Paraglaciecola sp. L3A3: one gene and its partner. The main gene of each other region encodes a partner of the protein of the gene in region 2 in a complex. Links are inferred from orthologs where the notes say so. Each region holds a gene or a part of one and is shown on either strand. Other genes may lie near its edges.

Region 1 (7,423 bases), 2.3 Mb from region 2 along the record:
TTACTATTGATATGTAAATAAGGAACACGTCCGACATTTTGTAAGTAGACTTTAATAAAACCGTCTACCCCCCATAGTTGTGTGAGTTCTGCCAACAACTCTGTTTGATCTGGTGTTTGTTTAGTGGGTAAATCCTTGTCAATAATAGTTTCACTGAGTAAGGCTTGTTCAATTTTAGTTAAAAGGTCTTCTTCAGTAAGCTCGTTTATTGTTGTATTAGGCTTAAGTTTTGTTATCAATTCTTCCAGTTCGCTGGCTGATAACTTTTCTCTTTCTTCTTTAGGTATATACAATTCGTCATCAACAACAACCGTTTCAGTTTGTACTTGATTTAATACATCTTGTTGAATTTTAGGTTGACCGTTAATATCAAATTGTGCGGCAAAATTATCACCGGCAAACAAACGGTAACCTTGGGCATTGTCAGCGCCAAAAGTCACTTGTTGACGCCAAGCTAGGTGGATCATAGGTTCAATCCCACGCTGTTTTTTTATACTGGTATACAGCTCTGTCATGCGCAGTTGATCTTGTGGCAATAAAAATGGCGCTTGTGATTTATTTAACCATTCAACGCCATTAATCACCTTAGGCACTTGGCTAATTAATGTCAGCGGATCTTTGGATACTGTTTCACTTTCTACTTGGGGTAAAAATTCAATTGATGGTTCGACTTGTTCAGCATAGGCACAAGGCAATTGAGCAGGTATTTGCCATTCAATCCAGTTAATGGTGATTGGTAAATATTGAATTGCGGATTCTTCGTTCAATGACTCTTCAGTCAATTGCTTTGCTAATTCTGTTTCTTGTATTTTGTCCTTTAGAGCAGGTGCTGCTGAGGCAAGCTTAGAAGCCGAATCTTTGTCTTGGTCAGCAAATATATCTGTGGTGGCTACTTGGTATTCAAAATTCTCGTCTGTCGTGGTTTCCGTATTTACTGTTTCATCAGTCTGCACTGATACGAGTTCAGGAATTGAGTTTTCTACTTGCTCACCTGTTTGTTCTTCTGCTTCAACTATAGGTTGAGGAAATGCAAAATCCTTTTGTCTCTGTTGTTCTATGGCTGCGAGTTTTGACTGACGACAAAAAGGTAAATCTCCGCGCATATAAGTCAAATCAGGTGTTAAATAAGAAGTAATTAAATCTGTATGCTCAGTAGCAGCGGGCAATAAAGAAGATTGAGTAAAAGCCTCTGCTACAGGGCTGGTAGACAAATCTCGAGTAAAAACGATGACTTCAACATCAAACCACCATTCTTTATCAGCCGCATAAGCCGATGAATTTAAGACAGCTGAAGTGACTACAGCCACACCAAGTGAAGTGACTGCCTTTTTGATACTACTAGTTAATACACTTTGCATTTTACTTATATTACTCATTATGCTGGACGCAATTGTTGACTAAATTGATCAAGGATATCTTTAAACATAGCTAGTCTATCTGCGGCTGATTCAGTAGGCACGTTAAATTTCAATTTTTGTGGTCCGTCTAACTTATACACTCTTGGTTGTGACTGTATCAACTTAATAATAAAACCTGGGTCAATTTGAGTTTTTTGTGAGAACTCAACAAACCCTCCTTTACTCGTACCCTCTGCTTTACTGATTCCAATTATTTTAGCTTTGATTTTTAACAAGGCTATGTCTAATAAATTCTTGGTGCTTTGCGGTAATAAACCAAAGCGATCAATCATTTCGATTTGTAATTCGTTTATTGCTCGTTCATCTTTACAACCAGCTAGGTTTTTATACAAAGATAAACGTGTATTCACATCATGAATATAATCATCAGGTATTAGTGCAGGTATTCGCAGATCTATATCTGTTTGTTCAGATAAAGCCTTATCTAAACTAGGCTCTTTACCTTCTTTTAATGCTTCGACAGCTTGTTCTAACATATCCATGTATAAGGTAAAGCCGATACTGGATATTTGACCTGATTGACCATCACCTAAAAGTTCACCCGCCCCACGAATTTCTAGATCGTGAGTGGCTAAAGCAAAACCAGCTCCAAGTTCTTCCAGAGAAGAAATTGCTTCTAGTCGTTTTTTTGCATCTTTTGTTAAACGTCTAGGGTGTGGGGTTAATAAATAAGCATAAGCTTGGTGATGTGAACGACCTACACGACCACGTAATTGGTGTAATTGCGCTAAACCTAAATGATCCGCTCTGTCCATTACAATGGTATTGGCTGAGGGTACGTCAATACCGGTTTCTATAATGGTTGTACATAGAAGCACGTTTGATCTTTGGTGATAAAAGTCTGTCATGACTTTTTCTAATTCACGTTCTCGCATTTGCCCATGGCCAATTGAAATGCGGGCTTCAGGAACAATTTCTTTTATCTCTTCGGCTGTTTTTTCAATTGTGTCTACTTCGTTGTGCAAGAAGTACACTTGACCACCACGGAGAATTTCTCGCATGATAGCTTCGCGAATAAGCTCTTTATTGCGCTGTTGCACAAAAGTTTTAATAGGTAAACGTTTGGCAGGCGGAGTCGCAATAATCGACAAATCGCGCATTCCACTGAGTGCCATATTTAAGGTACGAGGAATAGGTGTGGCGGTTAACGTTAGAATATCTACGTCTGAACGTAATGCTTTAAACTTCTCTTTTTGACGTACGCCAAACCTGTGTTCTTCATCAATTATTACTAAGCCCAAGTCATTAAATTTAAGCTTTTCTTGTAACAGGGTATGCGTACCCACCACAATATCGATTTTACCTTCTTCTATATTGGCAATGACTTGTTTGGCATCTTTCGCACTAACGAAGCGTGATAACACTTCAATTCTAAAGGGACAGTTGACAAAGCGTTCTTTGAAGTTTTCAAAATGTTGTTGGGCCAGCAGCGTGGTGGGCACTAAAATCGCTACTTGTTTGCCCTGGTTAGCTGCGATAAACGCTGCGCGCATGGCCACTTCTGTTTTACCAAAGCCAACATCACCACAGACTAATCTATCCATTGCATTAGCAGAACCCATGTCTTGAATAACAGCATTAATTGCTTTTTGTTGATCTAGCGTTTCGTCAAAAGGAAAACTATCACTAAATGCTTGGTATTCATCCCAAGCAATTTTAAAGGCAAAGCCCGGTTTCGCTGCTCGTCTGGCATAAACGTCTAACAGTTGTGCTGCTACATCTCGTACTTTTTCGGCAGCTTTATTTTTAGCTTTAGTCCAAGTGTCATTACCTAAATGATGTAAAGGTGCATGATCGATATCACCACCACTGTAACGGCTGATTAAATGTAATGAAGCAACAGGTACATAAAGTTTGGCTTTTTTCGCATATTCAATGGATAAATATTCTGTGGTGACGCCACCGGCATCCAGAGTTTGTAAGCCTAAATAGCGTCCTACACCATGATCAAAATGTACCACTGGCTGGCCTAAACGCAATTCAGCCAAATTGCGGATAATGGCATTTTCATCTGTGCCTTGGCGGGTATCTCTTTTACGCCTATGGCTTATTTTGTGACCCAGTAATTCGGTTTCTGTAATAAAGGCTATATCTGATTCAGGATCTGACAACAAAAAGCTAAATTCGGCAGGGCCAACTGTAATGCCTATTTCGTCATCACTTAAAATGAAATCGCTAAAATGTTTGAAATGTTTAGGTTTGATATCAGCTTTAGTTAATATTTCTAATAAACCTTCACGGCGTCCAGCTGATTCGGCACTGAATAAAACCTTTACTTTTTTAGACTGCCAATCGGCTATTTGCTGTTTTAATCCAGTCCAAGGGATTTTATTCTGTGGTTTTAAGGCCACCTCGGTTACAACAGACGTAGCAAAGTTATAATGCCCAGACTTTTTATCTAGGTTCTCAGATTGTATTTGTACTCTGGGCCAATTTTTCAGAGCGGCAAATAACTCCTCGTCTCGCATGTATATATCTGCAGGATGAAGTAACGGCCTGACTAAATTGTATCTTAGTTGTTCGTATCTATGATTAACGTCTTTCCAATGATGTTCATGGGCTTTATGTAAGTCACCGTGCATTAACACTGTAGTATCTTGATTCAGGTAATCAAATAAGGTGGCTGTTTCGGTAAAAAACAAGGGTAAGAAATATTCAATACCGCCAGGCATTAATCCTTTGCCTACTTGATGAAAAACCGATTCCTTACTGTTATTAGCATCAAATTTTGTTAAATATTGTTGTCTAAATAAACTAGTGGCTTCTTTATCAGTTGGGAATTCTCTGGCGGGTAATAATTTTATTTCATCAATCTTATCTCCTGAGCGCTGTGTCTCAGGATCGAAATGGCGAATGGTATCAATTTCGTCATCAAATAAATCTATGCGGAACGGATGTTGGCTACCCATAGGGAATAAATCGATAATACTACCGCGTATTGAAAACTCACTGTGACTCATCACTTGGTTAACATGCAAATAGCCAGCACGTTCTAAACCTGATCTAAAATTATCAATGGCCAATTTTTGCTTAACTTTCAGTATAAGCAAATATTTGCCAATATAATCTACTGGCGCCATGCGCATCATCAAGGTATTGATGGGCACTATAAATATGCGTTTATCACCTTGTGTGAGTCGATAAAGTGCTTCTAATCTTTGTGAGACTATATCTTGATGAGGTGAAAAATTATCATAGGGAAGGGTTTCCCAGTCTGGAAATAATTGTACTTCTAAAGTTTGATCTTCTAAGAAATAATCTAGCTCTTTTTCTAACTTGATAGCGCTAGGGGTATCAGCAGTTACTAGTAAGATTGGTCCGTCGGCATTATTTGCTGCATTGGCAATGACTAAAGCGTTACTACTTCCTTGGAGTGAACCCCAATGACGAATATCGTTTTTAGACTTTTGAGTGTTGTTAGGTAACGGTGGTGAAAATATACTAAGAGTCATTAATTTTGTTCGTTTTGTTTTTGCTTATTTCGTTTGCGCAAGGCAATCGCTTGTAAATGGAGACTCGCTTTGACCAATAAGTCTTGGTCTTCTTCACGAATACGAGTGTAAATTAGGGATATATGGTACGTATCTTGGTGGGGCTTACAAGTGATTACTTCAGCAAAACAAAATATGGCACAAGCTTCTTCTCGAAGAAAAAGTTTAAGTTCGATTTTTGTACCTATATCAATTGGTTTGTCGGTACTAATCGTGATACCACCGCCACCAAATTGAACAGAATAAAATTGCTCTGCTGGATCTGATTGCTGTTGTAAAATAAGTGACATCATTAAATCAATCTTGCGGGATTGATGATTGAGAAATTCCACTAATTCACTAGCATGCTCACCTAAATTACGTAAAGGTCGCAATGCTTTGCTTTCTATAGCCCCTATCTCACTGGCCACTTGAAAGGTATAGGGCATGTGGTTGTGTAGATCATCAACATCAGGTAAAGCAAAGTCACGTGCAAGTTCACGTATATTGACTGGGAGATCGTGATTAATCATAAAGAATTCACTGAATTGTTCATGTTTCTGCTGCAGAGTTAATTTATCCATTCATTCCCCGAGTCTATGATTTGGTTATTATTGATCATTCACAAAAGCAGTTCTACATACTAACAATTGGCGTAATGAAACATATGCTTTACTTGTGACATAGCCATCAAGCACGTATTATTCATCAACATTCAATAGTATACCAATAGTTAAACACTTATTTTTTAACTGTTTATTGGCAAAGAGTCCTATCTTACATGTTTTATCCTTTACCTGCTTTTATTGGCTTACGTTATGCAAAAGCCTCAAAAGGTAGTAATTTTATTGCCTTTATTAATATGTTTTCTGTGGCCGGCATTGCTTTAGGCTTAATGTCTTTGATTACCGTTTTGTCTGTTATGAACGGATTTGAAGGCGAACTAAAACTGCGTAATCTAGGTATTACACCTCATATTTTAGTGAAAACCAATAATCATTCATCTTTTGAACCCACTCAATTTGATGATATTGCTGGCGTGCTTGCCAGTACAGAATATATTGAGGGTGAGGGATTAATACAATCAGCACAAGGGCTTAAAGGTGTGCAGTTTCATGGCGTGGATCCGGAAGCGATGCAGACCTCTTCGGTTATTAGCAATAATATGTTGATTGGCAAACTGTCTGATTTAAATAAAGGTGAGTATGGGGTGGTGATAGGCCGTGCTTTGTCTATTCAATTACAACTACGGATAGGCGACAAAACTCGATTAATAGCCTCAGGCAATAGTTTTTTTGGTCCTTTCGGGCGGATTTATAGCCAAAGAGTTTTTAACGTGGTGGGCATATACGATGTGGGATCGGCTTTAGACGATAAAGTCATTCTGCTTAATGTTGATGATGCTGCAAAATTATTGCGTGCTAAAAAACAGGGTATCGCGCAAACTCGGTTATTTTTACAAGATGCGTTTGATTATAAAGCGGTATCAGCTGAGTTAGAAAACCTTGGTTATGAATCGACTAATTGGCGCATTCAACAAGGCGCATTATTTGATGCTGTTAAAATGGAAAAAAATATGATGTCGCTGATGTTGTTATTAATTGTCGCTGTGGCTGCATTTAATATTGTGTCAGCATTAGTCATGGTGGTGACCGAGAAACAAGGGGATATCGCTATATTACTGACTCAAGGAATGACCCGTAAAAACATTATGGGCATATTTTTGTTTAATGGTGCATACAATGGCATTAAGGGGACTGTAATTGGTTTAACCTTAGGTTTACTGTTGGTATCGCAAATCAATAATATTTTAGATTTATTGAATGTCCCCATCTTTTTAGGGCCAGATGGCACTGGTTTACCAATAGATTTACAATGGCATCAAGTCGGCATTCTGATCCTCACATCCTTGATATTGTGTTTTGTGGCAAGTTTGTATCCAGCCTACCAAGCGCTAAAAGTCAGTCCAGCGAATGCATTAAAATATGAATAAATCGCGTAGAACTCTGTAATTAAGGTTATTTCGGTATACAATGACCGGCTAGTCTACAATTGTTATCAAAACACAAAACTCACCATAAAATACATGGTGGAAGGTTTCATAAGGTCAATATTGATGGAAAAAACATTTATCACCGCACAGCAACTTCTGGAAGATTCATTCCGTGTTGCTGCCCAAGTTTATGACAGTGGTTTTCGCCCTGAATTTATTATTGGTATTTGGCGAGGTGGTGCACCAATTGGTATTGCTGTTCAAGAGTATTTTGACTTCAAAAAAGTAGAGACTGATCATATAGCTGTCCGTACCTCTTCATATTATGGAATAAATCAACAATCTAAAACTATTAAAGTTCATGGTTTACATTATTTAATAGAAAATGCCAATGCTGAAGATAGTTTACTAATTGTTGATGATGTATTTGATTCAGGCCGAAGTGTTGAAGCTTTAATGGCGCAAATTAAAAAGTTATCACGGGCTAATATGCCTAAAGATATACGCATTGCTTGCCCATATTACAAACCAGATAATAACAA
Region 2 (6,754 bases):
ATGTCATCTATCCGCCAAACCCCTCAATTATTATTGTTAATGATGGCTTTTGTGATGCCGCTGGTTTTTTCTATCTGGAATGCATTGTTAAATAACTTTGTGGTAGAAAAGGCGGCATTTACTGGTGCTGAAATTGGCATGTTGCAAAGTTTGCGAGAGGTGCCAGGTTTTTTAGCTTTTACTGCTGTTTTTGTGTTGTTGGTAATAAAAGAACAGCTGTTTGCGCTTATTTCACTGGCAGTTATGTGTGTCGGTGTGGCATTGACTGGTTGGCTGCCTTTCGAGTTTGGTCTGTATTGCACCACAGTTTTAATGTCTATTGGTTTTCATGACTTTGAAACCATCAATCAATCTTTAACTTTGCAATGGATTGAAAAAGATAAAGCCGCTCATTTTATGGGCCAGCAATTGGCAGTAAAAAGTTTTGCCTCCCTACTGGCTTATGGCGCAGTTTGGGTCTTTATGGAGTGGTTAGGTTATTCATATTTAGCTATGTACATGTTGGCTGGTGGTGTGGGCTTAATTATAGTTTTTGTTATGTGGACCAGTTTTGATACTTTTACTCACGGGCCTATCCAACACAAACAATTATTCTTACGTAAACGATATTGGTTGTACTACGGCTTAGTGTTTTTTAGTGGTGCCAGAAGACAAATATTTATGGTATTTGCTTCGTTCATGATGGTGGAAAAATTTGGTTTTTCAGTGGGTGATATTAGTCTATTGTTTATGATTAATTATGTATTTAATTTATTTTTTGCACCCAAAATTGGTCGTTGGATCAGCCGTATTGGTGAACGTAAAGCACTGACAATTGAATATATAGGCTTAATTTTTGTCTTCTCAAGTTATGCCATGGTTGATCAAGCCTATCTTGCTGCGGGTCTTTATGTAATTGATCATTTATTTTTTGCTATGGCTATTGCAGTGAGAACCTATTTTCAAAAAATTGCAGATCCCAAAGACATTGCCTCTACTGCAGCGGTTAGTTTTACCATTAATCACATTGCGGCTGTGGTTATCCCTGCTTTGCTTGGTATAGTTTGGTTAACCTCTCCTATTCTAGTATTTTATATTGGTAGCGGGTTTGCCATATGTTCGCTAGCTTTGGCTTTGAATATGCCAAATAATCCTTCACTTGGCCGAGAGGTCATTATTAATCCACTAGTATGGACCAATAAAAATAATGCACAAAATAACGATTAACATACCGCTACTTTTTTCTTTGCTGTTTATATTTTGCAGTTTTCATTCATTGGCTGAACAGCCGTTAGAATTATTCTGGGAAGATATGATACCGAAAAACTACCAAGCTCCAGATGTAGAATTAAGTCATGACGGCTCTATGATGCAATTAGGGGTTAATGCGCCTGTGGTTGAAAGCCTGAATGGTAAGTTAGTAAAAATTCCGGGATTTATTGTACCTTTAGAGGGTGATAACTCTGCCACAACTGAGTTTTTATTAGTGCCATATTTTGGTGCCTGTATCCATGTGCCGCCACCTCCGGCCAATCAAATTGTTTATGTAAAGTTTGCTAAAGGTGTACCCATAGATACGATACAAGATGCTGTCTGGATAACAGGTACTTTGACAACCCATGGCTGGCAAGGTGATGTAGCCACGGTTGGTTATTCCTTAGCGGGCATACAAATGAATCCATATGATGGTTAAAATTATATTGTCGGATTTCTGGTCGCCGAACGGTGAACAAATAAGAGTTTTTTGACTGTCTGTGCAACTTGTTCTAGTAGCTTTAACAATTTCAGCATAAAAAACGCAGCGGTAAGCTGCGTTTTTTGTTTATGAATAATTTTAGTGGGTATTATTCACTTCTGTTTTTTTCTAACAAAGGTTTAAGAAAACGCGCCGTATGCGAACCTTCTACTTCAGCAACGTCTTCAGGTGTGCCTTGTGCAATAATTTTTCCACCGCCAGAACCGCCTTCTGGCCCTAAATCTACTATCCAATCTGCAGTTTTAATCACATCTAAATTATGTTCAATCACCACTACCGTATTACCGTGATCTCTAAGCCTGTGTAGGACTTCCAGTAATTGTTTTATATCGTGGAAATGTAACCCTGTGGTAGGTTCGTCAAGTATGTACAGTGTTTGTCCTGTATCTCGCTTTGACAGCTCTTTAGCCAGCTTCACCCGTTGTGCTTCACCACCAGATAAAGTGGTGGCAGCTTGGCCTAAACGTATATAAGACAAACCAACATCAATGAGAGTTTGCAACTTGCGGGCAATGGCTGGAATCACATCAAAGAAGGGACGGGCTTCTTCTACTGTCATGTCTAATACTTGATGTATATTAAATCCTTTGTATTGGATCTCTAAGGTTTCACGATTGTAGCGTTTGCCTTTACACACATCACAAGGTACATAAACGTCAGGTAAAAAGTGCATTTCTACTTTTATTACGCCGTCACCTTGGCAAGCTTCACAACGTCCACCTTTGACGTTAAAACTGAAACGGCCAGGTTTATAGCCACGAGATCGAGCTTCTTGAGTACCTGCGAATAATTCACGTACTGGAGTAAATATCCCCGCATAAGTGGCTGGATTAGAACGAGGTGTACGACCAATTGGACTTTGGTCAATATCAACTACCTTATCCATAAACTCTAAACCAGTAATCTGTTTATAAGGCGCAGCTTCGCCTGTGGTAGCACCATTTAGCGCATGATGTGCTAAACGATAAAAGGTGTCATTGATTAAGGTTGACTTACCTGAGCCAGAAACACCGGTAACACAGGTCATTAATCCAATCGGTGCTCGGAAAGTAACGTCTTGTAAGTTATTGCCAGAGGCACCAGTGATTTCAATCCATTTATCTTGATCAATCTCAGTACGCTTGGCAGGAATTTCTATTCTTTCACGTCCTGAAAGATACTTACCAGTCAGTGAATGTTCACTGTTTTTAATGTCATCGATAGTGCCTTGGGCGACAATTTCACCACCATGTACACCGGCTCCTGGGCCTATATCGAGTACAAAGTCAGCCGCGCGAATGGCATCTTCATCATGCTCTACAACCAAAACGGTATTACCTAAATCACGTAAATGGATCAGGGTTTCAAGTAATCTTTCATTGTCTCTTTGATGTAAACCAATAGAAGGTTCGTCCAACACATACATCACGCCTACTAAACCTGCGCCTATTTGACTGGCTAAGCGGATACGTTGAGCTTCGCCACCAGATAACGTATCGGCACTACGGGAAAGCGATAAATAATTGAGTCCAACGTTAACTAAGAAGGTAAGTCGGTCGTTAATTTCTTTAAATATTTTTTCAGCTATTTTTTCCCGTTTACCGGTTAATTTCACGGTAGAGAAAAACTCTAATGCTTCAGCAATCGATAAATCAGTAATCACATGCAGTGGCGTTTCGCCGATAAATACATTTCTGGCTTCTAAACGTAAACGCGTACCTGAACAGCTAGAACAATGTTGTTGGCTTAAATACTTAGCTAATTCATCGCGTACCGCATTTGATTCGGTTTCTTTGTAACGACGTTCCATATTAGGAATTATCCCTTCGAAGGGATGCTTACGTTCCATTATATCGCCGCGATCATTGATATATTTGAATTTTAACGATGTACCTTTACTACCATGTAGCACTATATCTTTAGCTTTATCGTCTAATTCTGCAAAAGGTTTGGTCAAATCAAAGTCATAATGATCGGCTACGGCTTGTAACATTTGGAAGTAGTAATAACTACGTTTATCCCAACCACGAATAGCACCACCTGATAAGCTCAACTCATCGTTAGCAATAATGCGGTGTGGGTCGAAAAATTGTCTAGTACCTAAACCATCACAGCTTTGACATGCCCCTGCTGGGTTATTAAAAGAGAACAATCTTGGCTCAAGCTCGGCCATGCTGTATCCACAGTGTGGGCAAGCAAAGTTAGAAGAAAATACCAGAGCTTCTTTGTCGGGCTCATCCATATAGGCCACTTTAGCTGTGCCGCCAGATAGATTAAGTGCTGTCTCGAAAGATTCAGCTAAGCGGAGTTTTAAGTCTTCACGCACTTTAAAACGATCCACTACTACTTCTATAGTGTGTTTTTTGTGTAGATCTAGCTCTGGTGGATCAGATAAATCACAGACATTACCGTCGATTCTAGCGCGAATAAAACCTTGGGCCGATAGGTTTTCTAAGGTTTTTAAATGTTCACCTTTACGATCTTGCACCACAGGGGCTAACAACATTAATTTATTGTCAGCAGGCATAGTCATGACTCTGTCAACCATTTGACTGATAGTCTGTGCATCTAGCGGTACGTTGTGATCAGGACAACGAGGTTCACCTACTCGCGCATATAACAAACGCAAATAATCATAAATTTCGGTGATAGTGCCCACAGTAGAGCGTGGGTTATGGGATGTTGATTTTTGTTCAATAGAAATGGCCGGAGAAAGACCGCCAATGTGATCCACATCTGGCTTTTCCATCATAGACAAAAACTGCCTAGCGTAGGCTGAAAGAGACTCAACATAACGTCTTTGCCCTTCTGCATACAAGGTATCGAAGGCGAGAGAGGATTTGCCTGAGCCAGATAGCCCAGTAATAACGGTGAGCTTATCTCTAGGAATGTCTAGACTGATGTTCTTAAGATTGTGGGTGCGGGCCCCGCGTACTTCAATATTTGCCATTATTAGATCTGTATCAGCGCAAAAGAAGAAGTATTACATACTCTTAAAATTAGCACTACGGTAAGCGGCATTATCTTTTGAATTCTTAACTAAAAGTTAATTCTTTGCTGATTAATATTCCTGAAAAATGCAAAATATGCTAAGGTTCTCGGCCATTTTTAGTATTGTTATTTAACGACCTTTAAAAAACTGACCTAACCTTGAATTCTACCGAACTCCGCACAGCCTTTTCACTGGCGTTTATCTACGTATTACGCATGCTTGGCTTGTTTATGATCATGCCTGTATTAGCTATTAGTGCACAGCATTATCCTGATTATTCCGCATTTTTGGTGGGCTTAGCTATTGGTGGTTATGGTTTAACTCAAGCTGTTTTGCAAATCCCTATGGGGGTGCTGTCAGACAAAATAGGTCGTAAGCCAGTTATTGCTGGTGGTTTATTAATATTTGCCGTGGGAAGTTTAGTGGCAGCCAATGCTGAAAGTATGCAATGGGTAGTGATTGGCCGATTCTTACAAGGGGCGGGTGCTATTGCCGGAGCCATTATGGCCTTAGCCGGTGACCTAACCCGAGAAGAACAAAGACCTAAAGTTATGGCTATTATCGGTATTTCTATCGGTTTTTCTTTTTACTTAGCTTTATTACTGGGCCCGCTAGTAGTGGGTAAATATGGCTTAAGTGGTATTTTCTTCGCTACTGGTACCTTAGCGCTATTATGTATTCTGCTGGTGGTATTTGTTGTGCCCAACGGCAAAAACATCGCCCCTAGAGGTGACACCTTACCTATCGTGCGAGACTTAAAGATTTTATTTTCTCATCCGCAATTATTACGACTAAATATCAGCGTGATGTTATTACACATGTTGATTACTTTATTATTTGTACAAATTCCCGTATTTTTAATTGATTTAGCCTGGCCTCTGTCTACTCATTGGAAAGCTTATTCAATTGTACTATTTGCCTCAATTATTGGTTTAGTGGCCTTGATGTCACTGGCTAAAAAACAACAAAAAGTGGTGATGTTATTGAGTGTGGCGGGGTTGGCGTTAGTGTTTGCAGTAATGGCAATCGACCACTCATCCATTGTTTATTTATTAATTATTATCAGCCTGTTTTTTACCTGTTTTAATTATTTAGAAGCCAATTTCCCGGCTATGGTGTCAAGTATCGCGCCAGCGGGTAAAAAAGGCTCTGCTATGGGCATTTATGCTAGTTTTCAATTCTTTGGTGCATTCATAGGAGGACTGCTTTCAGGTAGCATTTCACAATATGTAGGCAACCAATGGGTGTTTGTATTGGCCTCTGGGTTATGCATCATTTGGTTGTTATTGATCCAAGGAATTTCTGCGACGAATCGTTTAAAAAGATATACACTTAAGACAATTAATCAGACACCAGATTTGGCACTGCAGCAACTTTCAGAATTGGAAGGTGTAGTGGATGTAACCGTTGTTTCAGATGAGCAGGTTATTTATCTAAAAGCAGATGGCAAACACTTCGATATGCAACAAGCACGACGTGTACTGGGTTTACAAGAATAGTGAGGAAATAAAATGGCGAGTAAAGGTGTTAATAAAGTAATTTTGGTCGGTAACTTAGGTAAAGATCCTGAGGTACGTTATACGCCAAATGGTAAAGCGGTGGCCAATCTAACCTTGGCCACATCTGAAAGCTGGAAAGATCAAAGCGGTCAAATTCAAGAAAAAACTGAATGGCATCGCGTATCTATGTTTGGCAAGTTAGCTGAAATTGCTGGCGAATATTTACGTAAAGGCAGCCAAGTGTATGTCGAAGGCAAGTTGCAAACGCGGAAATGGCAGAACAAAGAAGGCCAAGATCAGTACACCACAGAAATCGTTTTAGACCCCTTTAATGGTGTTATGCAAATGTTGGGTGGCAAAGGTGGAAACAATCAATCTGAAGGTGGGTTCCAAGGACAACAACGTCCAGCGCAAGCTCCGCAACAGAATCAAGGTTACCAACAAGCACCACAACAGAACCAAGGTTATCAGCAGGCTCCGCCGCCGCAACAGCAATATCAGCAGCCTCCTGCTCAACAAGCTCCGCAACAAAATCAAGGTTACCAACAA

Evidence for each region.
Region 1: the proteins of uvrA (region 2) and mfd are in contact, whole or in part, in a crystal structure (PDB 4DFC), measured with the Escherichia coli proteins. The link is inferred for Paraglaciecola sp. L3A3 from one-to-one orthologs.

What each region holds. Positions count from the first base shown.
Region 1 is NZ_CP047023.1:2,647,620-2,655,042, reverse strand. The notes cover bases 1,176-5,270. They hold mfd (transcription-repair coupling factor), read right to left. Parts: upstream 4,871-5,270; coding sequence 1,376-4,870; downstream 1,176-1,375. Other genes in these bases: GQR87_RS11090 (PilZ domain-containing protein), read right to left, coding at 4,870-5,270; GQR87_RS11100 (CsiV family protein), read right to left, coding at 1,176-1,376. Outside these bases: more of GQR87_RS11100, read right to left, coding at 1-1,175; more of GQR87_RS11090, read right to left, coding at 5,271-5,472; GQR87_RS11085 (lipoprotein-releasing ABC transporter permease subunit), read left to right, coding at 5,670-6,881; GQR87_RS11080 (phosphoribosyltransferase), read left to right, coding at 7,005-7,423. UniProt on the Escherichia coli protein: Couples transcription and DNA repair by recognizing RNA polymerase (RNAP) stalled at DNA lesions. Mediates ATP-dependent release of RNAP and its truncated transcript from the DNA, and recruitment of nucleotide excision repair machinery to the damaged site.
Region 2 is NZ_CP047023.1:4,953,313-4,960,066, reverse strand. What follows is about bases 1,624-5,049. They hold uvrA (excinuclease ABC subunit UvrA), read right to left. Parts: upstream 4,665-5,049; coding sequence 1,824-4,664; downstream 1,624-1,823. Other genes in these bases: GQR87_RS20595 (MFS transporter), read left to right, coding at 4,865-5,049; GQR87_RS20605 (DUF3299 domain-containing protein), read left to right, coding at 1,624-1,672. Outside these bases: GQR87_RS20610 (MFS transporter), read left to right, coding at 1-1,206; more of GQR87_RS20605, read left to right, coding at 1,187-1,623; more of GQR87_RS20595, read left to right, coding at 5,050-6,205; ssb (single-stranded DNA-binding protein), read left to right, coding at 6,218-6,754. UniProt on the Escherichia coli protein: The UvrABC repair system catalyzes the recognition and processing of DNA lesions. UvrA is an ATPase and a DNA-binding protein. A damage recognition complex composed of 2 UvrA and 2 UvrB subunits scans DNA for abnormalities.